Regions from separate parts of the Microbispora bryophytorum genome, predicted to be linked through region 1. Evidence: riboswitches for the same ligand, from Rfam matches in the RefSeq annotation. Region 1 holds a riboswitch; each other region holds the start of a gene.

Region 1 (7,575 bases):
CAAGCCGTTCGCGTTCGCCGAGCTGGTGGCTCGGATCCGGGCGCTGGCCCGGCGCTCGCCCCGGGCGGTGCGGCCTGTGCTGGAGCGGGCCGGGATCCGGCTCGACCCCGCCCGCCGTACGGTGCTGCGCGACGGGCGGCAGGTGGCGCTGGGCCGCAAGGAGTTCGACGTGCTGCACGAGCTCATGCGCGCCGGCGGAGGGCTGGTGACCTCGGCCCTGCTGCGCGCGAACGTGTGGGACGAGCACGCCGACGCCGGCACGGGCGTGCTGCGCGTCACGATCACCTCGCTGCGCCGCAAGCTGGGCGAGCCCGCGGTGATCGAGAACGTGCCGGGCCGGGGGTATCGGCTGTGACCCGCGTCCTGTCCTCGTGGCGCAGGCTCGGCCTGCGCATGCGGCTCACCCTGCTGTACGGCGGGCTGTTCTTCCTGGCGGGGTCGGTGCTGCTGTGGTTCACCCAGCTGCTGACCGCGCGGGCGCTCAACCAGCGGTTCGTGGTGGCGGTGGCGTCGAAGGTGACCGGTGCCCCCAGTGTCAACGGCGGTGCCGTGCTGGGGGGCAAGTTGCCCGACAGCGACGTGCTCGCGCAGCGGGTGCGCACCAACGTCGAGCAGGGGGCGGCCGACGCGCTGAGCGACGTGCTCAGGTCGTCGATGATCGTCATGATCCTGGTGGGGGCCGTCGCGGTGGTGCTGGGCTACCTGGTGGCCGACCGCGCGCTGCGCCCGCTGGACCGGGTGACCGAGACCGCGCAGCGGCTGTCGGAGAGCACGCTGCACGAGCGGATCGGGCTGCGCGGGCCGCAGGACGAGATCAAGCGGCTCGCCGACACCTTCGACGCGATGCTCGACCGGCTGCACCGCGTGTTCGACGCGCAGCGCCGGTTCATCGCCAACGCCTCCCACGAGCTGCGCACCCCGCTGGCGGTCAACCGTACGGTCCTGGAGGTGTCGCTGGAGGAACCGGCGGCGTCGGAGGACCTCAAGGCGCTGGCCCGCGCGCTGCTCGGCACCAACGCGAGGTACGAGCGGCTGATCGAGGGCCTGCTCATGCTGGCGCAGTCGGAGCAGGAGCCGACGGCCCGCAAGCCGGTCGACCTGCGGCAGGTCGTCCGTACGGCGATGGAGCAGATCGACCTGCAGCCGCGCCGCAGGAAGGTGGTCGTCCACGAGGACCTGAGCCCGGCGGTCGCGCACGGCGACCCGCTGTTCCTCGAACGCTGCCTGGTCAACCTGCTGGAAAACGCGATCAAGTACAACGTGCGGGACGGGGAGGTCTGGGTCCGGTTGCGGGAGGAGGAGGCCGGGGTGAGCGTGACGGTGGAGAACACCGGGCCCCTGGTCCCGCCGTACGAGGTGGACGACCTGTTCGAGCCGTTCCGCCGGCTCGGCGGCGACCGCGTCCGCTCCGCCCGGGGGTCGGGGCTGGGCCTGTCCATCGTCCGGGCCATCGCCGTGGCGCACGGCGGCGAGGTGGAGGCGCTCGCCCGGCCGGAGGGCGGCCTGGCGGTGACCGTACGACTGCCCGGTCAGCCCGGATCCTCCTGCCGCCGGTGATCACCGGCGGGCCCTTTACCCCCAAGTGCGAGGTCTGCTGCCTACTGCCCGGTAAAATCTGGGTTGTTCTAACTTGACCGGTTTGACCTGGTCTATTACGTTTTAGGCAACTCGGGGGCACTTGCTCATCTCAATGGTCAAGAAGCCCTCCTCAGACCGACGCGACCGGCCGATCCCGGCCGGTCGCCCGGCCGCCGAGTCCGCGTCCGCGCGGAGCCGGGGACCCACCTCTCCTGGGGTGAATCGGCATACGTGCCGTAGGGCGACTTCCAGCCCGAACCCGTCAGCTAACCCGGTAGGCGGCATGGAAGCAAGGGAGTACGCCCCACCATGCACGTCGTCAACACCTGTCTTCGCGCTGCCCTCGCGGGCGGGGTCCTCGCCTCGGCCGTGCTGATCGCCTCACCGGCCGCGCACGCGGACAACCCGGCCACCGGCAAGGGCCCGGCGGTCGCGAAGTCCACGTCCGAGATCGCCTCCACGCTGCCCAGGATCAGCGCGGCCGACGTGCTGACCCTGGCCAGGAGCCAGATCGGGATCAGTGAGAACGCCAAGGGCGGCGGGACCAAGTTCCAGGAGTGGTACATGTCCACGCCCCGCGCCCGCGAGACCCTCGCCCGCGACGGCGGCACACTGAAGGGCTACCTCAACGCGGCCTGGTGCGACATGTTCGTCTCGTGGGTGGGACAGCAGCTCGGCATCGCTCCGGTCATGGGCTCCGACGCCTACACCGTGGAGCACGCACGCTGGTTCGCCGAACACGGCCGCTGGGGCCACACCCCCAAGCCGGGCGCGGTGGTGTTCTTCAACTGGAACGGCAGCAAGGACATCGACGACATCGAGCACGTGGGGTTCGTCGTCAAGGACAACGACGACGGCACTATCCAGACGATCGAGGGCAACACCGGCGACGGCGGCGCCGTCGAGGCCCGTACCCGTCCTACCTGGCAGGTGGCCGGATACGGCTACCCGGTGTATCCCGGGGACACCTCCGCCTCCTCCTGACAGGCGACGCCCGAAGCGCGCCGGTGATCCCGGCGCGCTTCGGGCGTCCCCGCCGAGGGCGCCGGGCCTTGATCACATTGACCTGTGCGGTCGTGAGCTGCGAGCCTGGCGGCATGCACGCGTTCGACGTCCTCGGCGATCCGGTGCGCCGCCGGATCCTGGAACTGCTCGCCGAGGGCGAGCGCTCCGCCGGGGAGATCGGCTCCATCGTGCAGGAGGAGTTCGGGATCTCCCAGCCCGGGGTGTCACAGCACCTGCGCGTGCTGAGGGAGAGCGGCTTCGCGACGGTCCGGGCCGAGGGCACCCGGCGCCTGTACACCGTCGACCTCGCGCCGCTGCGCGAAGTCGACACCTGGCTCGACCACTTCCGCCGCTTCTGGAACCAGCGCCTGGACGCCCTGGGCACCGAACTCGCCCGCGGGAAGCGGGAGCGCCGCCTGCAGGACGACGCCCGTCCGTGATCGCGCGCCACCTGACCCGTGCCGGGCACTCGCCGCTCGCATTCGGCGTCCTCCTCCCCCTGGCTCGGCACCGGAGTGTTCCCCGCCTGCCGCACGGAGCCTGGGGAATGATGCTGGTGTGCTGATCCGTATCGAGGCATCCAACCTGCCAGGGCGGGAATGCGGGCAGACACCCGATTTCCCCGGCTACCGCAACATCCATGTCGGCGTGCAGCGGCGCGGCCGCCGTGACGAACTGCTCGACCTGCATGCGGGAGACGCTTCCTCGGCGGTTTGGAAGCTGAAGGTGACCGCGGCCCGCAGGGAGACCGGATGGGATCTCCGGGGCCCATGTGTGCAGGGCAGGCCGGGCGCCCGGTTTGTGTACCTGTCGTGGGGCACTGTCGATGACGCCGGGGTGTTCGCGATGTTCCGGCGGGCGAAGCTGTCGTTCGACGGCATCCCCGGGGCCGTGATGGACGCCGCAGTGGGCAACGACCTGCTGGTGGCCCGGCTGGGGCTGACCGATTCTCGCGGTCAGCCGCTGTGCGCGGCGGTGCGCCCGCCGCTGGTGGAATGGTCCGCCCCCACCGTCTGACGGCGTGCCGTGCCCCGACAGGCAGTGAGGTCTCCGGTGGAGGACCTTTGGACCAAGAAGAACCTGAACACCGGAGACCTCGACGGCCCGGGTCAGGCGCCGACGTAGGCCGCGAGGTGCTGGCCGGTGAGGGTGGAGCGGGCGGCGACGAGGTCGGCCGGCGTGCCTTCGAAGACGATCCGGCCGCCGTCGTGACCGGCGCCGGGACCCAGATCGATGATCCAGTCGGCGTGTGCCATGACCGCCTGGTGGTGCTCGATCACGATGACCGACTTGCCGGAGTCGACCAGCCGGTCGAGCAGCCCGAGCAGCTGCTCGACGTCGGCCAGGTGGAGGCCGGCGGTCGGCTCGTCGAGGACGTAGACGCCGCCCTTGTCGGCCATGTGGGTGGCCAGCTTGAGCCGCTGCCGCTCGCCGCCGGACAACGTGGTGAGCGGCTGGCCGAGGGTGAGGTAGCCGAGCCCGACGTCGGCGAGGCGGTCGAGGACGGCGCGCGCGGCGGGCGTGCGCGCCTCGCCGGAGCCGAAGAACTCCTGGGCCTCGGCCACCGGCATCGCGAGCACCTCGCTGATGTCGCGCCCGCCGAGCTTGTGCTCCAGCACCGCCGCCTGGAACCGCTTCCCCTCGCACTCCTCGCAGGTGGTGGAGACCCCCGCCATCATCGCCAGGTCGGTGTAGATGACGCCGGCGCCGTTGCAGGCGGGGCAGGCGCCCTCGGAGTTGGCGCTGAACAGCGCCGGCTTCACCCCGTTGGCCTTCGCGAACGCCTTACGGATCGGGTCGAGCAGTCCGGTGTACGTCGCCGGGTTGCTGCGCCGCGAGCCGCGGATGCCGCCCTGGTCGACCGACACCACACCGGCACCGCCGGGGACCGACCCGTGGATGAGCGAGCTCTTGCCCGACCCGGCGACTCCGGTGACGACGACGAGCACCCCGAGCGGGATGTCGACGCCGACGTCGCGCAGGTTGTTCGCCGTCGCGCCGCGGATCTCCAGCGTGCCGGTGGGCGTGCGCACGCTCTCCTTGAGTGCGGCCCGGTCGTCGAAATGGCGGCCGGTGATCGTTCCGCTGGCCCGCAGCCCCTCGACGGTGCCCTCGAAGCAGACCGTGCCGCCCGCCGTGCCGGCGCCGGGGCCGAGGTCCACGACGTGGTCGGCGATCGCGATCATCTCCGGCTTGTGCTCCACCACCAGCACCGTGTTGCCCTTGTCCCGCAGCCGCAGCAGCAGGTCGTTCATCCGCTGGATGTCATGAGGGTGCAGGCCCGTCGTGGGCTCGTCGAAGACGTAGGTGACGTCGGTGAGCGAGGAGCCGAGGTGGCGGATCATCTTGACGCGCTGCGCCTCGCCGCCGGACAGCGTGCCCGACGCACGGTCGAGGGACAGGTATCCCAGCCCGATCTCCACGAACGAGTCGAGGAGCTGCCGCAACGTGGTGACCAGCGGCGCGATCGACGGCTCGTCGAGGCCGCGCACCCAGTCGGCCAGGTCGCTGATCTGCATCGCGCAGGCGTCGGCGATGCTGATCTGCTTGATCTTCGAGGACCGGGCGGCCTCGCTGAGCCGGGTGCCGCCGCACTCGGGGCAGGTCGTGAACGCGACCGCCCGCTCCACGAACGCCCGGACGTGCGGCTGCAATCCCTCCTTGTCCTTGGACAGCATCGACTTCTGGATGCGTGGGATCAGACCCTCGTAGGTGAGGTTGATGTTATCGACCTTGATCTTGGTCGGCTCCTTGTAGAGCAGGTCGTGGAGCTCGGTCGTGGTGAAGTCACGGATCGGCTTGTCCGGGTCGAAGAAGCCGGAGCCGCCGAAGATGCGGCCGTACCAGCCGTCGACGCTGTAGCCGGGAATCGTGAGCGCGCCCTCGTTGAGCGACTTGGAGTCGTCGTACAGCTGGGACAGGTCGATGTCGGAGGTCCGGCCCAGGCCCTCGCAGCGCGGGCACATGCCGCCGGTGACGGTGAACTCGCGCCGCTCCTTCACGGTCTTGCCGCCGCGCTCGAACTTGACCGCGCCCGCTCCGCTGATCGAGGCCACGTTGAAGGAGAACGCCTGGGGCGAGCCGATGTGGGGCCGGCCGAGCCTGCTGAACAGGATGCGCAGCATCGCGTTGGCGTCGGTGACGGTGCCGACCGTGGAGCGGGGGTTGGGGCCCATCCGCTCCTGGTCGACGACGATCGCGGTCGTCAGCCCGTCGAGCACGTCGACCTCGGGCCGTGCCAGCGTCGGCATGAAACCCTGCACGAACGCGGAGTAGGTCTCGTTGATCAGCCGCTGCGATTCGGCGGCGATCGTACTGAACACCAGTGAGCTCTTGCCCGAGCCCGAGACACCGGTGAACACCGTCAGCCGGCGCTTGGGGATCTCGATGCTGACGTCCTTGAGGTTGTTCTCGCGCGCGCCGTAGACGCGGATCAGATCGTGGGTGTCGGCAACGTGCAGCGCGGGGGACTGCGCATCCGTCCTGGTGGTCATGCTTATCGTGTTCTCCATGTGTTCAGGCGGGGGCCGCCTCGGTGGTCTCCGTCGGCGTCGCCAGGCTCGATCCAAGCAGCTTCGAGCGGTACGTGTGGTTCTCCGTCTGGTTCTCGTGCCGGCGTGGGGGACGCGGACCCGGCGGTGCGGCGCGGCCGGTCAGCGCAGCTCGTTGATCCGGATCAGGTTGCCGGCGGGATCGCGGAAGGCGCAGTCGCGGACCCCGTACGGCTGCTCGATCGGCTCCTGCACCACCTCGGCGCCGTGGGCCGCCAGCCGCTCGAAGAGGCCGTCGAGGTCCTCGGCGGAAAGTGTGATCATGGCGTAGGTGCCCTTGGCCATCATCTCGGCGATGGTGCGGCGCTCGTCGTCGGTGATGCCGGGGTTGCCGCCCGGCGGGTAGAGGATGATGGACGTGCCGGGCTGGTTGACGGGACCGACGGTGATCCAGCGCATGCCGCGGTAACCGGCGTCGCCCCGGACCTCGAACCCGAGGACGTCGCGGTAGAAGGCCAGCGCCGCGTCGGGGTCGTCGTGCGGGAGGAAGGCCGAGTGAATGGTGACGTCCATGGTAGTCACGCTAGCTGCGGCTCGGTGGCGCGCGCTTCTCGATTCCTGACGGGCCTGGTGACCTGTTTCGCCAGGCACGGCGGCATCCCGGCCGTCCCGCTCGCCGCCTGGCGCCGGTAGGTGCTGGGGGGCACACCGACCAGTTCGGTGAAACGGGTGCTGAAGGTGCCCAGCGACGAACAGCCGACCGCGAAACAGACCTCGGTGACGCTCATGTCGCCACGGCGCAGCAGCGCCATCGCGCGCTCGATCCGCCGCGTCATCAGATAGCTGTACGGCGACTCCCCGTAGGCGAGGCGGAACTGGCGGCTGAGGTGCCCGGCGGACACGTTCACGCCCCGGGCGAGCGCCTCGACGTCCAGCGGCTGGGCGTACTCCCGGTCGATCCGGTCGCGGACTCGGCGCAGCAGCGCGAGATCACGCAGGTACTGTGCCGGGGCGGGTTTGCTGGTCACGCGAGAAGCGTACGTCCTGCCACCGACAATCCGGCGTGCCGGGCGACGTGCACCTGCCTCCTGACCTGCCGCCTGACCTGCGGCGCGGCCGGATCACCGCGGCTCACCCCGGCGCCACCCCATCAGACGGACCCGAACGTCCGCGTGAGGCCGTGGCACGCGGGAGATCACTCAGGTGCTCGGCGACCCGGCCGCCACCAAGGTTCAGTAGCCGATGGCTTCGCGGAGCAGCAGGACGGTGCCGCGCCCGGGGTGAGGTTCCGCGTTGAGGATGAGCAGGCGGTTGAGGGCACTGGGCTGCCCGTAGGCCTTCATGGCGCGCTCGTTCTCCAGCGGAAGGCAGTGGTCTTCGACGCGCCGCAGCGCGGTGCCCAGGTCGGGCACCACCTTCTGCGCCCCGACGATCCAGATCGCGCGGGCCGCGGCGCCCGAGTAGCCCGCCAGCTGGCTTCCGCTGGCCGAGGCGGCCACAA
Region 2 (7,575 bases), on a different contig from region 1:
CGAGTACGGCTTTCGCCCACTGTCCTCCCCCGGACCCCGAGCGGCAAGGGGCAGACCCCCAACTCAACACGTCTCCACGTTCGTGGGGCATAATTTGTTTGAATCTGTTGACAGGAGTGGTGAATGCTGGCCCAGCAACGGCAGCAGGCGATCCTGGAGAGGGTACGCAGAACCGGCGGGGTGCGCGTCGCGCAGCTCGTACGCGACCTCGGGGTCTCGGACATGACCATTCGCCGCGACCTTGAGGTCCTCGCGGAGCGCGGCCTGATCGTCAAGGTGCACGGCGGGGCGACCGCCACCGGCGCCGGCTCGACGGAGGAGCCGGGCTTCGCGGCGAAGTCCGTGCGGCAGCAGGCCGAGAAGGAGGCCATCGCCCGCCGGGCCGCCATGCTCGTACGGCCCGGCAGCTCCGTCGCCCTGTCGGCCGGGACCACGACCTGGACACTGGCCCATCACCTGGTGGACGTGCCCGAGCTGACCGTCATCACCAACTCCGTTCAGGTGGCCGACGTCTTCCACCGGGCGGGACGGCCCGACCAGACCGTGGTGCTGGTGGGAGGCGTGCGTACGCCCTCCGACGCGTTGGTCGGCCCGGTAGCCGTGGCGGCCGTCCGCTCCCTGAACGTCGACACGCTCATGCTCGGCGTGCACGGCATGAGCGTCCGGGCCGGTTACACCACGCCGAACCTGCTGGAGGCGGAGACCGACCGCGCCCTCGTCGCGGCCGCCCAGCAGCTCGTGGTCCTGGCCGATCACACCAAGTGGGGGACGATCGGCATCAGCACGATCGCCGCCCTCGATGAGGCCGGCGTGGTCGTGAGCGACGTCGGCCTGCCGGAGGAGGCGCGCACCGCGCTGTCGGAGCACGCCGGCGAGCTCCTCCTCGCCGATCCCTCCGGGGAGACCGAGCTGGAGACCCCGCTGGAGACCGCACTGTGACGCCGGACCTCTGGAGCGAGCCCGCTGCGCCCCCGGACGTCTCGAAGCCCGCCGCGACCCGGGACACCGCACCGTGAAACTGGAGACCGCTCTGTGAAGCGCACCATCACCCATCTCGCCGACGGCCGTGAGCTGATCTACTTCGACCGGCGCGACGACGCCGACCACAGCGCCATCGACCCCCGGGACCTGCCGCCGCGCCCGCTCGCCTCCGAACTGCGCTACGACCCCCTGATGGACGAGTGGGTGGCCGTGGCCCGGCACCGCCAGACGCGCACCCACTTGCCGTCCGCCGACGAGTGCCCGCTCTGCCCGGGCCATCCCGGCTCGGAGATCCCCTCGCCCTACGAAGTGGCGGTGTTCGAGAACCGCTTCCCGTCGTTCAGCTTCAACACCGGTGCGTACGAGCAGGTGGGCGGGCTGAGCGAGGTGCGGCCGGGGATCGGGCGCTGTGAGGTCGTCTGCTTCACCTCCGACCACAACGCGTCGTTCAGCTCGCTCAGCGACGAGCAGGCCGAGCTGGTCGTCGAGGCGTGGGCCGACCGCACGGCCGAGCTGTCCTCGCTGCCCGGTGTGGAGCAGGTCTTCTGCTTCGAGAACCGCGGCGCCGAGATCGGCATCACGCTGCCGCACCCCCACGGACAGATCTACGCCTATCCGTACGTCACGCCGCGTACGCGGCAGATGCTGGACGCCGCCGGCCGCCATCAGGGCGGCAACCTGTTCGCGGACGTCCTGGCCGCCGAGCGGAAGGGCCCCCGGGTGGTGGCCGCCAACGAGCACTGGACGGCCTTCGTCCCGGCCGCCGCGCGCTACCCGTTCGAGGTGCACGTCTACCCGCACCGTCAGGTGCCCGACATCCCTGCGCTGTCCCCGGAGGAACGGGCCGCCTTCGCGCCGCTCTACACCGAGGTGCTGCGCCGCCTCGACGGGCTGTTCGGCGTCGTCATGCCGTACGTCGCGGCCTGGCACCAGGCCCCGGTCACCTACCGGCGCGACCTCGCCTACCTTCACCTGCAGCTTTTCACGATCCGGCGCGCGCCGGACAAGCTGAAGTATCTGGCCGGATCGGAGTCGGCCATGGGCGCGTTCGTCAACGATGTGCTGCCCGAGGAGGCCGCCCGGATGCTTCGAGAGGCGATAACGGCTTGATCTCCGGTTGGTTGCGACTTTGGTGGCAGCCACGGTTTCTTTACCACTAGTATCCCTGACACCGGCCGTCACAACCGGTACGCCTAATCCCGGGCGCCCTGCCCGGGAGCCGGGGACCCAATCACGCACCTGGGGTCAAGGCAGTAGCCTGCCCGGGCTTCTCCAGCCCGAACCCGTCAGCTAACCCGGTCGGCAGATGGAGAGGAGTGGGCTCTGCCCCGCGCGTTCCCCCTGGCTGTCGGCGTGCTCGCCTCCGCCGTCCTCGTGTTCGGCACGGCCGCGCCCGGCGCCGCCGACCCCAAGCCGACGGAGAAGCAGCTCAAGCAGGAGCTGTCGGACCTGCGGAAGAAGGTCGACCGGCTGATCGGCGACTACAACGCCAAACGCGTCGCCCTCGCCAAGGCCCGCGTGGAGGAGAAGGCGGCACGCGGCCGGCTGGCCAAGGCCGAGGCCGACTACGAAGCCGCCAGCGACGCCGTACGGCAACTCGCCGGGCTGCGCTATCAGACCGAGAGCGCGATGGTGCTGCCCGACATGAACACTGCGGCCCTGAACTACCAGCTCAAAGAGGAACAGGCCGCCAGGCTCGCGCGCTTCGACCAGGTCCGCGGCGAACGGCAGCAGGCCGCGGACGCCGCCAAGACGCTGACCGGACACCTGAAGACGCAGGCGGCCGAGGTCGCCGGACAGCGCGAGGACGCCGAGGATCTCATCGACGAGATCAAGGACAAGCTCGACGCGCTGATCCCGATCGCGCCGGGAAAGCGCGCGGGCGGGTCGTGGGCGCCGGAACTGCCCAGTGGCTCCGACAACATCACGCCCCGGATGCAGTTCATGCGCACCGAGGTCGGGCAGCACTTCGCCCTGCGGTTCCCGATCGGCTGCTACCGCGCGGAGAACAGCGGCGAGCACCCCCTCGGGCGCGCATGCGATTTCATGATGAGCTCGGGCGGCGCCATGCCCTCACCCGAGATGAAGGCGCTCGGCGACAGCCTGGCCGCCTGGGCCATCAAGAACGGGCCGAAACTGGGCGTGATGTACGTGATCTGGCAGCAGCGCATCTACAACCTCGGCCGTCCGGGCTGGCGGACCATGTCCGATCGCGGCGGAATCACCGCCAACCACTACGACCACGTACACATCTCGATGTACTAGAAGGCGTGCCTATTCCGTCTGATGTGGTATCCGCATCAGTGGCATAGGCGTTCTCACAGGTCAGGCGCGGCCTTCGGCGTGAACGTAGGGGCCTGGTGATGCCTTGACTGTTGAGCTTCTGACCTTGCGCGCGTCGACGACGCCTACGTCCGCAAGTACGGGAGCCTCGCGAGTGGCGCCACCGGCGACCGCGTGCGACAGGCCACCATCCGCATCGACCCGTTCGCCGAACTGGTGGCCGCGCCGGTACCACCACCGCCGTCAACGAATGACCCTCCCGGTCCCGTTCGTGCGGTACCGGGACCGCCCCGGGAAGGACGCGTCATGCTCGCGTGGTGTCGCGAGCATCGATCCGTACCGGACTTGCGTGTCCGGTACGATGAAGGTTAACCGGACACAGAGGTCCGGATAGATGAGAGGGTTTGCTCGTGACATTTGCACGCATCAGTGACGCCATCCGCGACGTGGCGTTCGAGCCTCGACTTGACCTTCACGAGGCTCTGGACAAGTACTACGCCCCCGACTACATCCACCGCGGCGACGGACGTGTGCTAGACCGCGCCGGGTTCGCGGACATGGTCGCCGGCATCCGCAGTCGAGTCGTTGAGGGTACGGTGACCGTGCTCGACGAGTTGTACGACGGTTCGCGCTATGCCGAGCGGCACCGCTACACGATGACCTTGACCGACGGGACGATCATCAACCGGGAGATCTACTTTTTCGCGACATTGGCCGAGGACGGTCGCTTCCGCCAGGTGGACGAGGCCGGCTTCGACGTCCGCTGAAAGGAACCCGAGATGCCCGAACCCATCCGACCATGACGGTGAACGTGCCCCGGCGCGCGGACGCGCTGCGCAACCACGAGCGGGTCGTCGCGGCAGCCCGCGAACTGTTCGCAGAGCACGGCCTTGACGTCACGGTGCCCCAGGTGGCCGAGCGGGCTGGGGTCGGGCGGGCGACGGTCTACCGCAGCTTCCCCAGCAAGGAGGAGCTGGTGCTCGCGATAGCGCGGGAGAACTTCCGCTCGCTGGAGGACCGTACGCTGGCCGCTCTCGCCGCCGACGACGCCTACCGCGGATTCGCCGACTATGTGCCGGATCTGCTCGATCGTCTCGCCCGCGACCGCGGCCTCGCGGCGGCGTTCTTCGAGGCCCACCTGGTGCCTGCCGCGAAACTTGTCGACCTGATCGGCCGGCTGGTCGAGGCGGCGAAGGTATCGGGCCTGATCCGCCAGGACGTCGGCGTCCTCGACGTCCGTGTCGTTCTGTGCGGCGTGGTCCGCCAGCTCATCGTGCTGGACGAACGTGACCCGGCTGTCTGGCGCCGCTACGCGGACATCATCCTCGCCGCCTTCCGTCCCTGACCACGGCCTACGGCTCTGTAACGAATGCTCCGCAACCTTCACCCCGACACCTGAAGCTCGCAGAGGCCAGCATTCGCACAGCTTGATAAAGCCACTCCGCCAGGAGTCCGCAAGCCGTCCACCTGCATGTTCGATCCCGCCAGGTCGGGTCAGGGCACATCGAGGGCGTCTGTGTGCGTGCGGTGCGGCTTAGCCTGTCCGCATGCGACGCTTCAACGACGAAGACCTCACAGGCGCGGAGTTCCGCGAGTGCGACCTGAGTAGGGCGCGGCTGGTCGGTGTGGTCATGCAGGACGTTGAGATCGACGGTTTGGTCACGAACCTGGTGGTCAACGGCGTGGAGGTGATGCCGTACGTCGAGGCGGAGCTCGACCGCCGGCACCCGGTGCGGCTGCTGATCCGTTCCGACGAACCGGCCGACCTGCGCGAGGCCTGGCGACAGCTGCGGAAGGCGTGGGCGACGACTACCGAGCGGGCCGGGTCGATGGCCGAGGGCAGCGAGGATCTCGGCGTCGACGGCGAGTGGTCGATGGTCGAGACTCTGCGTCACCTCGTCTTCGTGCACGACTCGTGGTTTCGGCGCTGCGTGCTCGGGCTGACCGAGCCGTTCACGGCGATGGGACTGGCATCTCCGTTCGTGCCGGATCAGGAGGGGCTGGGGCTGGACAGGTCCGCCCGGCCGAGTCTCGGCGAAGTGTTGAGCGTGCGCGATCGGCAGGCGTCGGAGATTGAGGCGTGGCTGGCCGAGGTCACACCCGAGCAGCTCGCGAAGCCCGCCCCGGTGCCGGACGACGACAGATGGCCCCCGTATGCCAAGGGCCGGCGCGTGCGGCAATGCCTCGGCACCGTGCTCAACGAGGAATGGGAACACCACGGTTTCTGCGTGCGCGACCTGGACAAGCTGTCGCGTCGGGCGGCTCCGTAGGTGTGGTGATGAGGGATCTTCGCCAAGGGCGGGGGTCAGAGCCCGTAGTCGGCGAAGAGGTTCGTCGTCGGCCAGGGACTGACGGCGTCCGCCGCCTGGTGGAGCAGGAGGTCGATGTCGCCGTAGCCGAGGCCCGAGGGGTCGTCGCGCTGGTTGAAGAGCACCACCCAGCTCAGCCCGTCCCACCGCCGGACCATGAGCGTGGAGGTGCCCGGGAGCGAGCCGTCGTGCCAGGTGTTGAGGCCGCCGGTGACCGGGCGGACGAGCCAGCCGAGCCCGTAGTACCAGCCGTCGGGGTTCACGATGTCGGGCTGGGCGAACGCCTGCGCGATGCTCGACGAGGTGAGCAGGCCGGGAGCGTCGAAGATCGTGGTGAACTTCGCCATGTCGACGGCCGAGGAGAGCCAGCCCCCGTGCGCCGCCATGTTCTCCAGGTTGAAGGCGCCGTACTGGAAGGGCACGAGGTCTCCGGAGGAGTCGAGCACGGTCGTCCCGGTGTACTGCGAGGAGTAGGTCACCTCCGTCGGCTGCCGCAGGCTCTGCGCCGTGCGGCCGAGGACCATGCGCTGGATCCCCACCGGGGAGAGCACGTTCTGGCGGACGTACGTGTCGTAGGGGAGGCCGGTGACCTCCTCGATGACCTTGCCGAGCAGCATGTAGCCGTAGTTCGAGTAGGCGTAGTGCGTGCCGGGGTCGTCGTCGAGCTCGAACTGCGACGTGTAGTCCATGATGTTCGCCTGCGTCACCGGCAGCGGCACCTGGAGCCCGTCCCTGATCGCGAGGTCCCGGAACATCGGATCGAACGACCTGTCGGAGTCCCAGCCGCCGACGTGCTGGAGCAGGTGGAGCACGGTGACGTCGCCGAGGTCGGAGTCGGCGGCGGTGCTGAGCCCCAGCATGGGCGCCACTTGGGCGGACAGGCTGAGACTGCCGTCCTGGACGAGCTTCATGATCGCCGTGGCGGTGACCGGCTTGCTCATGCTCGCCAGACGGAACAGCGAGGTCGGCCCGGCCTGCGGGCTGGTGTTCTCCGTCCAGTTGTAGCCGCGCGCCAGCACCAGCCTGCCCTGGCACACCACGGCCAGCGACGCGTACGGGATGGCACGGGCCTGCATGAAGCTCTTGAGCGTGTCGTCGAACGGCTGCAGCGCCGGAGCGCTCTGCCCGGTAATGGTCCATGTGCGGGTCCCCGCGGCCGCGGGACGGGCCTGTACGGCGGTCACCCCCGCCGCGACACCGGCGAGCAGCCGGAGCGAGTCTCTACGGGTCAACATGACAAATTTCCCCCGATCTTGGTCAAAAGACGACGAGGGATGATCATAAGGTCACGAGTTGATCTCTGTCAGGAAATCTCACGCAGTCGAATTGCGAGGATCACGGGCGGCGGCCGGCGCAGCCTGCCACTCGCCGGGAGAAGGGCGGATCGGGTTATCGTCCTTCCATGACGAGTGACCTCGTGATCAGGCCCGCCCCGTGATGGATGGCTTCGTCCGGATCTGGTGCCTGCGCCATGCCGAATCGGAGAACGTCACGGCCGGTGTCGCCGGGGCCGTTCCCGCCGCGCCTCTGACGGGACGCGGGCGCGAGCAGGCGGCCGGGGCAGCCGGAATCCTCACCGGCGAGCCCATCGCCGGAATCTATTGCAGCACGGCGCTACGCGCCCGGCAGACCGCGGAGTTCCTCGCCCCCTCGCCGGATGTCACCATTGTCGGAATGCCCGAGTTGGCCGAGGTCGGCATCGGCAGGTACGAGGGGACGACCGACCCTGCCGTCCACCGGCTGACCGCGGACGTGCTGCGCGCCTGGGTCGTGGACCATGACCTTGAGCGGAAGGTCGCCGACGGTGAAACGGGTCGTGAGGTGGTCGCCCGGATGACCGCGGCGTTAGGGGTGATCACACGAGCGCATCGAGGAGAGACCGTCGCGGTCGTCGGTCACGTCGCCAGCCTTACCGCGGCGCTGGCGGCGCTGTGCCGCCTTGGAGCGGACGTCTGGGGGGCTCCATTACCGCACGCCACACCCTTCGCCGTGGACTTCGACG
Region 3 (7,575 bases), on a different contig from region 1:
CGCGACCGTCAGCCCCGGCGCCCGGCTCGACCTGCCGTGGAACCCGGAGTTCAACGCCCTCGCCTACATCCTGGCCGGGCAGGGCTCCGTGGGCGCCGAGCGGCGGCCGGTCCGCAAGGGGCAGCTGGCCGCCTTCGGCGCGGGTGGGTCGCTGACCCTGGCGGCGGACACCGCCCAGCCCCAGGCCGAGCCCAACCTGGAGGTGCTGCTGCTCGGCGGGCGGCCGATCCGCGAGCCGGTCGCGCACTACGGGCCGTTCGTGATGAACACCCGCGCCGAGATCGTCCAGGCGCTGGAGGACTACCAGGCGGGCCGCCTCGGCGTCATCCCCGCCGAGCGGGTTCCGCACGCCGACGGACCCCTGACCGCGACGGACTGACGCGTCCGCCGGAAGGCCGGCCGAGGAGCGCGCCCATGCGCCGCTCGGCCGGCCGCGAGCGGCGGAGCCAGGTTTCCGCCTGTCACTCCGCCTGTCACTGCGCCTGTCACTGCGCCTGTCACTCCGTCCCGAGCCCCGCGCCGATCGTGCGCAGTGCGTCGAGGAGATCGCGGGCCGACGGAGCCTCCTCGGGATCGACGAGCCACTGGGCCGCCATCCCGCCCAGCAGCGCCTGGTAGAACGCGCCGACCGCCATCGCCCTGCGTTCGTCCGCGGCCGGATCGAGGTGTTCGAAGATCGCCGCCAGGCCCAGCTTCGCCTGCCGGTTGGCGGTCGCGAACGCCTCGCGCAGCTCGGGGAGCCGGTCCATCTGGGCGATGAGCTCGAACTGGATGGCCCACAGCGGTCTCAGCCTGTCGAAGGACTCGATGATCCGCGTCCACGTCGCCTCGAATCGCTGCGCGGGCGCGCCGTCGAGTGCCGCGTCGGCGGCGAGCGTCTGCTCGATCTCCTTTCCCCATTCCTCCATCGCCTCGATGAGGGCCGCGTCGAGCAGGGCCTTCGTCGTCCTGAAGTGATAGCCGATGGCGGCGAGGCTCGTGCCGGCGGCCGCCGCGATGTCACGCGCGGTGGTGCCGGAGTATCCCTTCTCCATCAGGCACCGCTTGGCGCCCGCGAGCAGATCTTCCCGGTTTCCCATGGCCAGAGCCTAGCCCATGCCAGCACAAACGTCTTGTACATCCGTACTAGACGAATGACTTAGACGCTTGTACAGTTCACGGCATGGCGAACATCCTGATCTCCGGCGCGAGCGTCGCCGGGCTGACGCTGGCCTTCTGGCTCCGCGAGCACGGCTTCGCGGTGACCGTCGTCGAGCGGGCGCCCTCGCCGCGGGACGGCGGCTACAAGATCGACATTCGGGGGGCGGCCCTCGACGTCGCCGCCCGCATGGGCCTGCTGGACGAGGTGCGGCGGCACAGCACGGACATGCGGGTCGCCCGCTTCGTCGACGCCCGCGGCCGGCAGATCGGCACGATGAGCGCCCAGTTGTTCGGCGGCCGCGAGGGCGACGACGTCGAGATCATGCGCGGCGACCTGACCCGGCTCCTCCACACGGCGGCCGGAGACGGCGTCGAATACGTCTTCGACGACTCCATCACGGCCCTGCGGGAGACCTCCGAGAGCGTGGAGGTGGCCTTCGCTAACGGCCCCACGCGTACGTTCGACCTGGTGGTGGGCGCCGACGGCCTGCACTCCACCGTGCGCGCGCTGGCCTTCGGCGAGGAGTCCCGGTTCGTCCACGACCTCGGGCACCACATCTCGATCTTCACGGTGCCCAACCATCTCGGCCTGGACCGTACGGAGATGATGTATCCGGCACCGGGCAAGAGCACCGGGATGTACAGCACCGGGCGCGGCGACGACGCGAAGGCGATATTCCTCTTCCCCTCACCACCGGTGGAGTACGACCGGCGGGACGCCGTCCAGCAGAAGAAGCTGCTCGCCGACCTCTTCTCCGGCCAGGGCTGGGAGGTTCCGCGCCTCCTCGACGCGATGTGGGACGCACCGGACTTCTACCTGGACTCGATCAGCCAGGTGCGCATGGACCGCTGGTCGTCGGGCCGGGTGGCGCTCGTGGGCGACGCCGCGTACGCGGCCTCACCCGCGTCCGGCCAGGGCACCAGCCTGGCCCTGGTCGGCGCGTACGTCCTCGCCGGCTGCCTCGCCGAGGCGGCGGGGGACCACGCGGCGGGGTTCGCCGCCTACGAGCGCGAGATGCGGCACTTCGCGGAGGAGAACCAGAAGCTCGCCGCGAACAACCTCAAGGGCATGGTGCTGAAGTCCGCGGCACAGATCCGCTTCCAGATGCTGATGCTGCGGCTGATGCCGCATCTGCCCGGGAAGGACCGCATGATCGAGCGCGTCACCGGGCCCATCCGCAGGGCCGCGACCGCGATCACGATCAGGGACTACCGGACGCCGGCCTCGTAGCCCCCGGCGCCGGGGCCGGGATCCTCGGCGGATCCGTGTGAACGGCCCCCCCTCCGCCAGACGTCGTACGGGTGAGCGGAAGGGGAAGGCATCGTGCGTACCGTGTTCGTCTCGGGTATGACGGCGCTCGGCCTGGCGTGCATGCCGGGCACAGCGGCCTCAGGCGTGACCCACCAAGGACGCCAGGCCGGGGAGAGCGCGCCGATGTGGCGGCTGACCAGGGTGAACACCCTGCCCGGGGACGACGTCCTCAACGACGTGACGGCCCTGGGCAGCGGGTCGGTGTGGGCGGCCGGTCACCGGCTCGTGAACGGCGGGCAGCGGGGCCTGGTGCAGCGGTTCGACGGAAGATCGTGGAAGGTGATCCCCGGCAGCCCGCCGTACGAGCTGAAGGCCGTGACCGCCACCTCGGACAGGGACGTATGGGTCTTCGGCCCGGGCAAGGCCGCTCGGTGGAACGGCCGCGCGTGGACCACCGCCTCGCTCGGCGGCGGCTTCGCCGCGACGGACGCCGACGGAACGGGCGCGAAGGACGTCTGGGCGGTCGCCGAGTCCTCGGCCTCGGCCAGGCACTGGAACGGGTCCTCGTGGAAGAGCGTCCGGCTGCCGGCCCGCGCCGCCGCCGTCGACGCGTACAGGGCCGGTGACGTCTGGGCGGCGGGGACCAAGGGCGACCGCCCCGCCATCATGCGGTGGAACGGAAGGTCCTGGGCGGCGGTGCCCACCCCCGCGATCACGCTTCCCGCTCCCGGCGCCGCCGCCGTCCTCAACGACATCGCCGTCGTGAACCCCGGCAACGTGTGGGCCGTCGGCGGCGTCAGCTGGGAGGGCGCCGACGACGAGGGGGACGACGTGACCTACAGCCGCACCCTGGTCATGCACTGGAACGGCCGCTCATGGACCACCTCGATCGGCGCCGGCAACGCGCAGCCCTACACGGAGGTCGAGCCCGACGGCAAGGGCGGCGTGTGGATCGTGCAGAGCAACTGGAACTCCACTCTGTGGCACGTCACGGATTCGACGTGGCGCAGCGCCCCGGTTCCCCGGAAGGCCGGCACCGACGCCGTCCTGTTCTCGATCGCGCGCAGGCCCGGGACGACGACGCTGTGGGGCGCGGGCTTCACCGTGCCGCAGGGCGACCCCGACGACCCCTCGGCCGACGGCACGCTCTGGCGTACGCGGTAAAGCGGTAAAGGCGAACACGTCATCCCCGCGAGCCGGTCGCGGACCAGGCGCGCGCCCTGGTGGCCCGCAGGACACTCGGCGAGTGTGACGAGCGTCACACTCGCCTTCCACAGCCGCCCTGGCCTGCGGTTTTATTGATTTCATCCCCTTTGTGCGATCTTTATCCTTTTCATACTCTTTGCACCAATATGGGGCTCTTGGTAGTTTCCTTGCCCAACGACCGGGTCCACGTGCCGCTGTCAGGAGACCGGCCCGGTCGTGGTTCGAAACGACCATCCACTGTCACCGGCCGCCCCGCCCTCTCCGCCCCCCTGGGCGCCGGTGACGCCGAGTCCGCGCCGGCAAGGAGGCGCGGAGCCGGGGAACCAATCGACCTTCGGTGAAGGTCCGGGGTGAATCGGCGCGCCAGCGCCGTAGGGCGACTTCCCTGCCCGAATCCGTCAGCTAACCCGGTAGGCGCAAGCGGAAGACCCTAGGGAGAGATCCCCTGTTCACCAACTCCACCCCTCTGCTCCGCATTGCCTGCGTCACTATCAGTAGCGCAGCGCTCACCGCCTCCGTAGGGGCATTGAGCGCACTGCCCGCGGCCGCCGCGTCTGCGGCGGTGACAGTCCCGCCCTCGGCCGCCCCGGCGATCGTTCCTCCCGAGCCCCCCGCTACGGCGACCACCCTGTACGACGGCGCGGCTCCCGCGCCGGCCGCGGCGGAGGCCTCCGCGAACAGGAAGCTCACCAGGTCGGCCCTCCGGCAGGAGAAGGCCGAGCACGCCGTCGAGGTGGCGAAGAAGCAGCTCGGCGATCCGTACGTGTGGGGCGCCACGGGCCCACGGGCGTTCGACTGCTCCGGGCTGGTCCAGTTCGCCTGGCGCAAGGCGGGCGTCAAGCTCCCGCGTACGACGTGGTCGATGCTCAGCGCCGCAAAGAAGAGGGTCTCCCTGGCGCACCTCAAGCCTGGCGACCTCATCTTCACCAGCGGCGGCGGCCACGTGGGCATGTACGTGGGGCACAAGAAGGTGATCAGCGCCCCCCACAGCGGCGCGGTGGTCAACATCGACAAGCTCGACGGTTACTGGAGGAGCAGCTTCCTCGCCGCCGTACGCCCCGGCGTCTGAGCCGGGCCGTGGAGACCTCCTCGGCGAGATGGTGCTCGATGCGTCGCCCGCGTCGCCGAATCAGGATGCCCGGGCGTCCGCGGCGGGCTTGAGCACTTCCCTGCACCAGGTGCGGAAGTCCGTCGACGTGGGCGCGGCGATCGCCCAGTCCGCGTCGTAGATGCCGTGGTCCTGTGCGGCGAACGCCTCGGTCAGATCCTTGACCGCCTGGTCGCCGGCGCCTCGGGAGCGCAGGAACGACGCGTAGTCGTCCAGGCTCACGCGACGGTAGGCGACCGGGCGCCCGAGTTCCCGGCCGATCACCTCGGCCATGCCGTCGGGGGTGATCCGGCCGGGGCCGAACACGGGGAGGTTCTCCTGCCCGGTCCAGGACAGATCGGTGAGCAGATCGGCGGCCACGCCCGCAATGTCCCGCGTCGCGATCGATGCCAGCGGCAGGTCACCCGCACAGGTCAGGGAGAACGCGCCCTGCCCGAGGATCGCGTCGAGCTGCCCGAGGAGGTTCTCCATGTAGAAGGGCATGGACAACGCCCGGTAGGCCGCACCGGACCTGCCGAGTTCGGCGTCCATCGCGAAGGCCGCCGACAGGACGCCGGCCGGGGCCGGCCAGCCGTGCCCGGCGCTGGAGACCCCGACGACGTGGCCGACGTCGTGGCGGGCGACGGCGTCGGCGCCCGCCCGGGCGAAACGCAGATAGTGCTCCTCGGCGCTCGGGGCCGCCGGGTTCGGCGGGACGAGCCAGAACAGCGCTTCGGCCCCGGGCAGCGCCTTGTCGAGCACGGCCGGATCGTCGTGGGAGCCCTCGATGGTCTCGACCCGCTCGCGGACCGTGTCGTCCAGACGCGAGGCGTCGCGGACGACGACCCGTAGCTCCTCGTCCTGGTCGAGCAGCCGGCGGACCAGCCGGCTGCCGATCTGTCCTGTCGGTGTGGTGACGACGATCATCGGATCTCCTCTAACCTGAACCTGAATTCCGGTTCCGAATATAAAGACCATCGCCGCGCACCGTCAACTACAGTGGAATGACCATGACCGCTCCCGAACGTTCGCTGCGCGCCGACGCCCGGCGCAACCGCGAAGCCGTCCTCGACGCCGCCGGTGAGCTGTTCGCCCGGCGCGGCGACGCCGTACAGATGGACGAGATCGCCGAGCGCGCGGGCCTCGGTGTCGGCACCCTCTACCGGCACTTCGCCGACAAGCAGGCGCTACTCGCGGCGATCATCGGCCGCCGGTTCGAGGCGATGGCCACCCTCGCCCGCGCCGCCGACGAGGCCGAGGATCCCTGGACGGCGTTCGAGACGCTGCTCTACGGCTACCTGGAGTCCGCACAGGCCGACGCCGCGTTCCGCTTCGCGCTCCTCGGCCCGGAAGAGCCGCGCTGGAACGACATCGCCACGGAGAAGACGGATTTCTCGGCGATCACCGAACGCATCGTGCGGCGCGCCGTCGACGCCGGCCGCCTGCGCGAAGACTTCCGCGCCGACGACTTCGTCCTCATCACCCGTGGCGCCATGGCGAACATGACCGACGCCGCCGGCTGGCGCAGACACGTCACGCTTGTGCTCGAAGGCATCCGCCGCCCCGAACGCTGAAGTCCCCTCAGGGCCGTCGTCAGCGGGCGAACTTCTCGATGGCGGCCGGGCTGACCGGAGTGAAGAAGTTGACGAGGTTGCCGTCGGGGTCGGACAGCAGGAGCGACCGGTTGCCCCAGGGCATCGTGGTGGGCTCCTGGACGAACTCCTCGACGAAGCCGGACAGGTTCCGATACACGCCGTCCACGTCGTCGACGAGGAACTCGATGATCACGCGCTGGTCGCCGGCCGGCCGGGCGGCGCCGGAGGCGAGGAACGGGACGGTGCGGGTGCTGCCGATCGCGAGGGTGGCGGAGGCCGTCCTGAGCTCGGCGAAGTCCTCGCTGTACCGCTTGGCCTCCACTCCCGTGGCTCGCTCGTAGAAGTCCACGAGGCGCGCGACGTCGCCCGTGATGATGCGGATCGATACGAAGTCCATGGTGATCTCCCTGGTTGGTCGGGTCGTTCTCCGATGGCACACTAGGGCGAATACCGGACAGAAACCGCCCAGTATTGTCCCTTAGGTTGTGGACGTGGCTCGACCTACTCATCGCGTTCTCACGCTGCTGGAGCTCCTGCAGTCGGGTGGCATTCGGACGATGGCCGAGCTCGCCGACCGGCTCGGTGTCGACGAGCGCACCGTCCGGCGGTACGTCGACCACCTGGTCGACCTCGACGTGCCCGTCGAGTCGGTGCGCGGCCGCTACGGCGGATACCGGCTCGCCCCCGGATATCGCATGCCTCCGCTCATGCTGAGCGACGACGAGGCGCTCGCCGTGCTGCTCGGCCTGGTCGCCGGTCGCCGGTCGGGGTTGACGACGACCACCGGCACCGCGAGTGAGACGGCGGCGGCCAAGATCCGGCGGGTCCTGCCCAAGCGGCTCGCCCACAAGCTCGACACGGTGCTCGAATCCCTCGCCTTCACCGCTCCGCCCGGCGAGTTCGCCACCCCGCAGACCGCGGTCCTGCTCTGCGTCGCCGATGCCGTGCGCCATCACCGGCCGATCTCGATCAGGTACACCGCCGCCGACGGCCGGCGCAGCGAACGCACGCTGCATCCGTACGGGCTCGTCGCCCATTCGGGCCGGTGGTACGTCACCGGTGCGGATCCCGCGATCGGCGAGGACCGGACCTTCCGGCTGGATCGCATCGCGGACGCGAGGGCGCTGCCCGGTTCGTTCGAGCCGCCCGCCGGGTTCGATCCGGCGCAGCACGTCCTGTCAGGGTTCGCGACGGCTCCGTATCGGCATCGAGTGGTCCTGCGGATGCAGGGAACGGTCGAGCAGATCCGCGTCCGGCTTCCCGCCGGCGTCGCGACCGTGGAGGAGTCTGCGCCC
Region 4 (7,575 bases), on a different contig from region 1:
ACGACGGTGGCGCCGTCCTCGACCAGCGCCGCCGCCCTCTTCGCCACCGAGCGCGTCGGCAGCATCAGCGAGGAGGGATGACGGACCACCTCGTACGGCTGGCGCGCGTCGAACTCCTCGCACCCCTTCCAGCGCGGGGCGTACACGACCACGGAGCCGGGCGGCCTGCGCGAGGCGAGGCCGTGCACGAACGCCTGGATGCCGCCCGGTCTGGGCGGGAAGTCGTTCGTGACGATCAGCGTCCGCTTCGTCATCCTCACCCCCGCTGCCGGCATGGTCGCGCGGTCCGCCCGCGCCGCCCGAGAACGCATTGTCGCAGCCGTGGTCGTGCCCGCACCTCACGGAATCAGGCGCCCTCACGGAGGTCAGGGCCGGGCGAGCCGCTCGCGGGCGTACGACCGCCATTCGCGGGTCAGGCCGTCGGCGGTCAGCCCGAGAACCTCCCGCAGCGCCGGGCCGATCCCCTCGCGCAGCGTGGCGCGGTAGAGGGCGACCAGCCTCCGCTCACCGAACCGGGCCGCGATGTAGCGGCAGGCGAGCCACGCCTCCTCGTACGCCTGCGCGGGTCTGGCGGCGAAGTCGGCGGGCCCTGGCAGGGCGTTCAGCGCCGCCCTCCCGGCGGTCCCGTCGGCGGCCCCGTCCGCGGTCCCGTCGGCGGCCTCGTCGGTGGCCCCGTCGGCGGCGACGTCGGCGGCGAGTTCGGCGGCGATCGTGCGGACCGGCAGTCCGCTGTCCAGATAGCCCACGTAGTCGGCGAAGCCTTCCTTGAGCCACATCGGCACCGTCGGGGGGCCGGCGGTCGCGACGTGCGTCAGCTCATGGGTCACGACGACCATGCGGCCGGTCGCGGACAGGCGGGCGAACGCCGCCGGCTGCACGATCACGCGGCCGCCGGTGGCGACGGCCGCCAGATCGTCCACCTTCGCCGGCGCGGCCAGCACGGCGGCCTGCTCCTCGGTGCGCGGCACGAGGACCACCGCGCCGCCGTACCCGCCCCAGACCCTCGTGACCGTGCGGCCCGCGCGATCGGCCAGCGCCGCGATCTCGGCGACCAACCGCCGGGGCGACCCCACGACGACGGCGCGCTCGCCGCGGGCGACGGAGGCGCCGATCCACATGCCCGGTCGCTCCCGCACGGCGGCCCGGGCGTCCAGCCGCGGGGCGAGCAGCGGGTCGGGCGGGGCCGCGGCGGCGGACCCGGCGAGCAGCGCGGCCAGCGCGGCGGCCACGGCCGCGATCCGGCGGCGGGGAAGGACCCCGCGGGGCGGAACTTCGGGCCGGCGCCGACCGGCCGCGGCGCGCACGCTCGGCACGCCCACAGGCACGGGCACGGGCACGCCCACAGGCATGGGCACGGGCACAGGCACGGGCACAGGCACAGGCACAGGCACAGGCACGGGCACGGGCACGCCGCTCGTGGCAGTCACGCCGTGCATGCTAACCGGCACGTGCCACGGCCCCGTCCACCTCGGCGAGGTGGACGGGGCCGCGAGGACGGCGCCGGTCGAGGGGGCTGGTGACCGGTGCCCGTCAGACGCCCGGACGGACGGCACCCACGAAGGTGCTCCTCCGATAGGCGTCCAGCTTGTCGATCCGCACCCGGGTGCCGGTGTGCGGAGCGTGGATCATCTTGCCGTGCCCGACGTACATGCCGACGTGGCCGCCGCCGCTGGTGAAGATCAGGTCACCGGGCTCGAAGTGACCCCAGGACACCTTCTTCCTGACCGCGCCGCGAATGGACCACGTCGTGCGCGGCAGCCGTACGCCAGCCCTGCGCCAGGCGTACTGGACCAGGCCCGAGCAGTCGAACGCGCCCGGTCCCGTCGCTCCGTAGCGGTAGGGGTCGCCGATCTGCTTTTCCGCGACCTTCACCGCGCGCAGGCCCTTGGCCCGCTGGAGCGAGGCCCTGCTGATCTTCCGCTTGGCGGTGGTCTTCTTGGTCTGCCGCTTCTTCGCGGCGGCCTTGCGGGCGGCGGCGTCCGCGCTCTTCTCGGTGCCCGTCTTCGTAGCCGTCTTCTTGGCTGGGGCCGTCTTGACGACTGTGACCGTCACCGTGTCGGCCGCCGCCGGATGTACTCCGGCGGCCCCTACGGATGCCGTCAAAGCAGCACCACCAAGGGCAATTCGGGCAAGACGGGACAGACTAGCGGGGGTGGTAGACAGGATCTCTCCTCGGGTCTTCCGCTCACGCCTACCGGGTTAGCTGACGGGTTCGGGCGGGGAAGTCGCCCTACGGCGCGCGATGCGCCGATTCACCCCGGACCTTCGCGTGAAGGTCGATGGTTCCCCGGCTCCGTGCCTCCTGACTGCACGGACTCGGCAGGCCACCGGCGCCGGAGGATCCCGCGAAGGGGAGGGTGATGAAGGGCGCCGATGACGGTGGATGACTGCGCGACCCGGCCGGCCGGACCGGGTGCGCCGCGGCGAGGCGTGCTCGCCGCGGCCCAGAAGCTACCCAGGACCCGCCGCATTCGGCAAAGTCCTCCCGCCGGATAAAGATCAGATAACGAAGGCCGCCGAGAAGAAAGCGCAGCGTACCCCGCACAGCAAACCGCTAATTGTGACTCTGCTCACAATCTCCACAACACCGGCTAAATCGGGTCACAGAAGCCCCAAAAGGCACAGAGATCACAGAGCCGGTCGAGCCCCTCAGGGGCGCACGGCTCCGATCGCGTGATACTCGGCGAGTGAGACAATCTTCACAACATCGCCGGTCTGCGGAGCGTGGACGACCTTGCCGTCGCCGGCGTAGATGCCGACGTGCCCGTACCCGGCGTGCCAGAGCAGGTCGCCCGGCTGGAGCTCGTCCAGCGAGACCCTGCGGCTCGCGCCCCAGGCCCACTGTTCGTAGCTGGTCCGGGGCAGCGTCACGCCCGCCGCCGCCCACGCGGCCTGCACGAGCCCCGAGCAGTCCCAGGAGGCCGGTCCGGTGCCCCCGTAACGGTAGGGCTTGCCGACCTGCTTGTAGGCGAACTGGAGGGCCGACAGCGCGTTGCCGGACGCCGGCCCGGTGTAGACGACGCCGGCGCTGTTGGGGTTGCCGGGGTTGAACGTCCCGAGCGAGCGCAGGAGCTTCATCTGCTCCCGGACGAGCTTGTCGACCTTCTCCTTCTCGCCGGCGAGCTCGCCCCTGACGTCGGTGGCCTCCTTGTAGACCACCTTGCTCTGGTCGCGGCGGTCCTTGAGGTCCTTGATGGCGCCCTCGTACTCCCTGAGCCGCCCGGCCCGCTCGGCCGACATGTGGTTGAGCGTGGCGAGGCCGCTGAGCATGGCGTCGGGGTTGGAGCTGTAGAAGACACCGCCCCACGAGCCCATATCGCCGACCTGGTAGCTGCTGACGGCCATCGAGACCAACCCGGAGCGCAGCGCCTCGACCCGGGTGTTCTGCTTCTTGTAGTCGTCGTTGATCGCGAGGTACTTCTGCCGCGACTTCTTCCACTTCTCGTTGGCCGCGTTGTAGCGGTCGACGAGCTTGTCGGCCTGCTCGTTGAGCTTGCTCAGCTTCGCCTTGGCCTGCGCGACCGTGGGCTTCGGATCCGCCTGCGCGCCCGTCACCGGCGTAAGCAGGATCACGGCGGCCAGACCGGCGGCCACCGGCACACGCCCTCGCACTGAGCCCCCTTGAGGATGAACCTCTTAGATCGACGAAACCTGCGGCGCGACTCTATCTAGGCGATCTTGAAGCTTCAACCTATTCGCAGGTATTCGCGACAGTCATCACTCCTCGTGACGGCGCGGGTCCGGAGCGCGCGTACGGCGTTTCAGCCCCGGCCGAGGCGGCGCAGCAACAGGAGCGAGGGCACCGGCCGGGCGCCCATGCGGCGCACCGACTCGGCCACCTCCCGGTCGGAGGAGGCCACGGCGATGGCCCGCCCCGGCGGCTCCGCCCGCACCAGCGTGCGGATGAGGTCGTCGGCGATCTCCCCCGGCGCGCTGAACATCACCCGCACCCCGCGCGGCGCGGACACCTGGACGGGCCCGTTCAGCTCGGCGCCGTCGAACACGCACGTCACCTCCGCCCGCGTCTGCACGGCGAGCCCGCCGAGCCCGGTCAGCAACCGGGCCCGCTGGTCGGCGAGGGTCAGCGACGGGTAACCGGTCTTGGTCACGTTGTAGCCGTCGACGATCAGATGCAGATGAGGGATGGCCAGGAGCTGATCGAGGAGCTGGGGATCGTCGTTGGCCAGTGCCCGCGCGGGCACGGCCGTCACTCCAGGCTCGCCCGGCACCACCGCGTTCACGTAGTCGGCCGGCCTGCTGATCGTCGTGGGCAGGCCGAGCTCCTTGCGCAGCCCGGCGGCGGTGTCCTGAAGCGCGTCCAGCAGCACCCGCACCCGGGCGTCCTCGACGCTGCGGCCCTCACGCGCGGCCCTGCGGCTGGCCTCCAGCTGGCGCTCGACGTCCGCCAGGCGCTCCCTGAGCCGCCGCAGCTCGGTCTCGGCCGCGCCGTTGGCGCTCGCGGCCCTGGCCCGCGCCTCGGCCGTCCCCGCCTCCACCTCGGCCGCCCTGGCCTCGGCGGCCCTGACCCGCTCGCGGGCGTCGTGCAGCTTGCGCCGCAGGTCGGAATTCTCCACCCGGGCCGCCTTGAGCTGCTCGCGCACCCGGTCGATCTCCTCCTTGGCGGAGGCGCGCTGCGCCGCGAGCTGCTCGCGCAGCCGCGTCTCCGCCTGCTCCCGCTGGGCGCCCGCGGCCGCGGCCTGCTCCAGGTCGGTCCGCGCCTGCTCGACCAGGTCCGGCCACCCGGGCGGGCGGGTCAGGTACGCCGCCGCCGCGACCAGCACCGGCTCGGCCGCGGGAGGCACCGTGCCCTCGGCCAGGCTCGCCACCAGCTCGGGCCAGGCGGTCTCCACCGCCTCGGCCACCCGCTCGCGGAACTCCTTGTCGTTCTCCAGCTGGGTCGCGATCGGCGCGCTCCCCAGGCGGGCGCGCTTACGCGGGTCGAACCTGGCGATGTTGCGCAACGGCGGCGGCACGGCCGCGGCGGGCATCGAGCCCAGCACCTGCGCCGCGACCTCCACCACGTGTAAGCGGATCTGCTCGGGCAACGGACGAGACAGGCCTTCTCCGGCTGAACTCATCTCGTCGCTCCTCGGTCGTGTCCTAGAGATCTTCTGCCTACTGCGGTCGCCCCCGGCGGCGCCTCGCGGTGCTGTCGCCCCCGGGTGCGAGAAGGTCCCGATGCCCGCCGCCCGCGAGGCCCGGCCTCGCGGCGCGCTCACCAGACCGCCCTCACACGGCAAGATCTGCGAGACACTCCCCTGTCCATGTCTTCTTTTAAGGGTACGACCGTCGCACCGTGTCCATGTCGGGTTCATGATCTGTCACCGGGCCTCGCACCGGCGGGGCCGGGCGAGGCGCCCGCGACACCCCCTCCGCCCACCTGACCGTCGCTTTGCCTCCACCGGGGGCGGGGGCGGTAATTGTCGGTCGGGACTTCTATGGTCATGGGCGTGGATGCGGTACAGGGCACGCTGGACGAGCTCGGCACTCCCCTCCGGGAGGTGACGTTCGTCGTCTTCGACCTGGAGACCACCGGCGGGTCCGCCGCGGAGCACGCCATCACGGAGATCGGCGCGGTGAAGGTGCGCGGCGGCGAGGTGATCGGCGAGTTCGCCACGCTGGTCGACCCCGGGGGCCCGATCCCGCCGTTCATCTCCGTGCTGACCGGCATCACCGACGCGATGGTCGTGGCCGCGCCGAAGTTCTCCGAGGTGCTGCCGAGTTTTCTGGAGTTCGTCGCCGGGGCGGCGCTCGTGGCGCACAACGCGCCGTTCGACATGTCGTTCCTGAAGGCGGCGTGCCAGGTCAACGGCTACCCGCCCCCGGCCAACCCGGTGGTGGACACGGCCGACCTCGCGCGCCGCGTGCTGACCCGCGACGAGACCCCCAACTGCAAGCTGGCCACCCTCGCGCGGGTCTTCCGAAGTTCCACCGAGCCCTGCCACCGGGCGCTCGCCGACGCGAAGGCCACGGTCGACGTGCTGCACGGCCTCATCGCGCGGGTCGGGTCGCTCGGCGTGCACACGCTGGAAGACCTGCGCGGCTTCGTTCGCGCCCCCACCCCGGAGCAGCAGCGCAAACGCCACCTCGCCGAGGGGGTGCCCGGCGCGCCCGGCGTCTACGTCTTCGAGGACGACAGGGGCGAGGCGCTCTACATCGGGAAGAGCTCCAACCTGCGCAACCGCGTGCGCAGCTACTTCACCGCGAGCGAGACCCGCTCGCGCATCCGCGAGATGGTCGGCATCGCCGAGCGGGTCAGGACGATCGTCTGCGCCACCGCGCTGGAGGCGGAGATCCGCGAACTGCGGATGATCGGGGTGACCAAGCCGCGCTACAACAGACGGTCCCGCTTCCCCGAGCGGGTGGTCTGGCTCAAGCTGACCGACGAGGCGTTCCCCCGGCTCAGCGTGGTGCGCGAGGTGAAGGACGACGGCGCGGCCTACCTCGGCCCGTTCGGCAGCAGCCGCACCGCCGACGACGCGCGGACCGCCATGCACGAGGCGCTGCCGCTGCGTCAGTGCACCGAGCGGCTGTCGGCCCGGGTGCGGCGCCCGGCCTGCGCGCTCGCCGAGATCGGCCGGTGCGGCGCGCCCTGCGAGGGCCGCGAGAGCGAGGAGAGCTACGCCGGCCACGTCCGCCGTGCCCGGCACGCGATGGAGCTCGACGCCGAAGCGGTCTTCTCCGCGATGGAGGCGCGCATGAGCCGTCTGTCGGCCGAGCAGCGATACGAGGAGGCGGCCGTCGACCGGGACCGGCTCGCGGCCTACGTCAGGACCGCCGCGCGCATGCAGCGCCTGCGCTCGCTGACCGGCATTCCGCAGATGGTCGCGGCCAGCCCGGCCTTCGACGGGGGCTGGGACATCCACGTCATCCGGCACGGCAGGCTCGCCGCGGCCGGCGTGATGCCCCGGGGCGCCCACCCCACGCCGTACGTGGACGCGCTGGTCGCCACGGCGGAGACGGTCCTGCCCGGTCCCGGCCCCACCCCGGCCGCCAGCGCCGAGGAGACCGAGTGCGTGCTGCGCTGGCTCGACTCCCCCGGCGTGCGCCTCGTTCAGGTCGACGGCACCTGGAGCCTCCCCGCGTACGGCGCGGGGCGGCTGATCGAGCGCATCGAGCGCGCCTACCGGCACCAGCGGAGTGACCGCCGTGAGGGACGGCCTCTGCGGTGACGCGGCGGGGGTGGCACTAAGGTCGGGGGCGACAGACCCCGAGCCGCGAGACAGCAGGAGAGACGCGAATGGTCACCGCGATCGTCCACATCAAGGCGGACGTCGACAAGATCCCCGAGGTCGCCGAGGCCATCGCCGAGATCGAGGGCGTCAGCGAGGTGTACTCGATCACCGGCGAGTTCGACCTGCTGGCCATGGTCAGGGTCGGCCGCTACGACGAGGTGGCCGAGGTCGTGCCCGGCCGCGTCAACAAGGTGCCGGGCGTGCGTCACACCGAGACACACATCGCCTTCCGCACCTACTCACGCCACGACCTGGAGGCGGCCTTCTCCATCGGCCTCGCCGACGCGGACTGACCCCGCCCGGCCGCCCGCACCGCCCGGCCGCCCGCACCGAGAGCCGG

Evidence for each region. Region 1 has a riboswitch for cyclic di-AMP ahead of ACGFIB_RS18960 (CHAP domain-containing protein). Riboswitches for the same ligand answer to the same signal wherever they lie in the genome.
Region 2: it holds a riboswitch for cyclic di-AMP, as region 1 does, so the genes downstream of both, ACGFIB_RS20960 (coiled-coil domain-containing protein) here and ACGFIB_RS18960 (CHAP domain-containing protein) in region 1, are expected to answer to the same signal.
Region 3: it holds a riboswitch for cyclic di-AMP, as region 1 does, so the genes downstream of both, ACGFIB_RS05725 (C40 family peptidase) here and ACGFIB_RS18960 (CHAP domain-containing protein) in region 1, are expected to answer to the same signal.
Region 4: it holds a riboswitch for cyclic di-AMP, as region 1 does, so the genes downstream of both, ACGFIB_RS02180 (C40 family peptidase) here and ACGFIB_RS18960 (CHAP domain-containing protein) in region 1, are expected to answer to the same signal.

The regions. Positions count from the first base shown of each region.
Region 1 covers NZ_JBICTF010000005.1:329,316-336,890, reverse strand. The annotation lists gene ACGFIB_RS18970 (response regulator transcription factor) at 1-355, shown strand, start outside; gene ACGFIB_RS18965 (sensor histidine kinase) at 352-1,557, shown strand; cyclic di-AMP (ydaO/yuaA leader) riboswitch at 1,740-1,873, shown strand; gene ACGFIB_RS18960 (CHAP domain-containing protein) at 1,888-2,562, shown strand; gene ACGFIB_RS18955 (ArsR/SmtB family transcription factor) at 2,676-3,023, shown strand; gene ACGFIB_RS18950 (DUF5990 family protein) at 3,142-3,600, shown strand; gene ACGFIB_RS18945 (ATP-binding cassette domain-containing protein) at 3,693-6,077, opposite strand; gene ACGFIB_RS18940 (VOC family protein) at 6,237-6,647, opposite strand; gene ACGFIB_RS18935 (helix-turn-helix transcriptional regulator) at 6,653-7,102, opposite strand; gene ACGFIB_RS18930 (LUD domain-containing protein) at 7,307-7,575, opposite strand, start outside.
Region 2 covers NZ_JBICTF010000006.1:16,061-23,635, forward strand. The annotation lists gene ACGFIB_RS20950 (DeoR/GlpR family DNA-binding transcription regulator) at 124-939, shown strand; gene galT (galactose-1-phosphate uridylyltransferase) at 1,033-2,091, shown strand; cyclic di-AMP (ydaO/yuaA leader) riboswitch at 2,162-2,300, shown strand; gene ACGFIB_RS20960 (coiled-coil domain-containing protein) at 2,335-3,246, shown strand; gene ACGFIB_RS20965 (hypothetical protein) at 3,675-4,031, shown strand; gene ACGFIB_RS20970 (TetR/AcrR family transcriptional regulator) at 4,064-4,609, shown strand; gene ACGFIB_RS20975 (DinB family protein) at 4,812-5,534, shown strand; gene ACGFIB_RS20980 (serine hydrolase domain-containing protein) at 5,570-6,808, opposite strand; gene ACGFIB_RS20985 (histidine phosphatase family protein) at 7,011-7,575, shown strand, end outside.
Region 3 covers NZ_JBICTF010000002.1:184,695-192,269, forward strand. The annotation lists gene ACGFIB_RS05705 (pirin family protein) at 1-379, shown strand, start outside; gene ACGFIB_RS05710 (TetR family transcriptional regulator) at 498-1,079, opposite strand; gene ACGFIB_RS05715 (FAD-dependent monooxygenase) at 1,163-2,371, shown strand; gene ACGFIB_RS05720 (hypothetical protein) at 2,465-3,556, shown strand; cyclic di-AMP (ydaO/yuaA leader) riboswitch at 3,872-4,030, shown strand; gene ACGFIB_RS05725 (C40 family peptidase) at 4,161-4,667, shown strand; gene ACGFIB_RS05730 (NAD(P)H-binding protein) at 4,728-5,612, opposite strand; gene ACGFIB_RS05735 (TetR/AcrR family transcriptional regulator) at 5,696-6,259, shown strand; gene ACGFIB_RS05740 (VOC family protein) at 6,279-6,677, opposite strand; gene ACGFIB_RS05745 (helix-turn-helix transcriptional regulator) at 6,772-7,575, shown strand, end outside.
Region 4 covers NZ_JBICTF010000001.1:475,188-482,762, forward strand. The annotation lists gene ACGFIB_RS02170 (glycosyltransferase family 4 protein) at 1-254, opposite strand, end outside; gene ACGFIB_RS02175 (hypothetical protein) at 366-1,331, opposite strand; gene ACGFIB_RS02180 (C40 family peptidase) at 1,531-2,103, opposite strand; cyclic di-AMP (ydaO/yuaA leader) riboswitch at 2,178-2,332, opposite strand; gene ACGFIB_RS02185 (C40 family peptidase) at 2,650-3,612, opposite strand; gene ACGFIB_RS02190 (NYN domain-containing protein) at 3,762-5,078, opposite strand; gene ACGFIB_RS02195 (DEDD exonuclease domain-containing protein) at 5,445-7,172, shown strand; gene ACGFIB_RS02200 (Lrp/AsnC family transcriptional regulator) at 7,241-7,528, shown strand.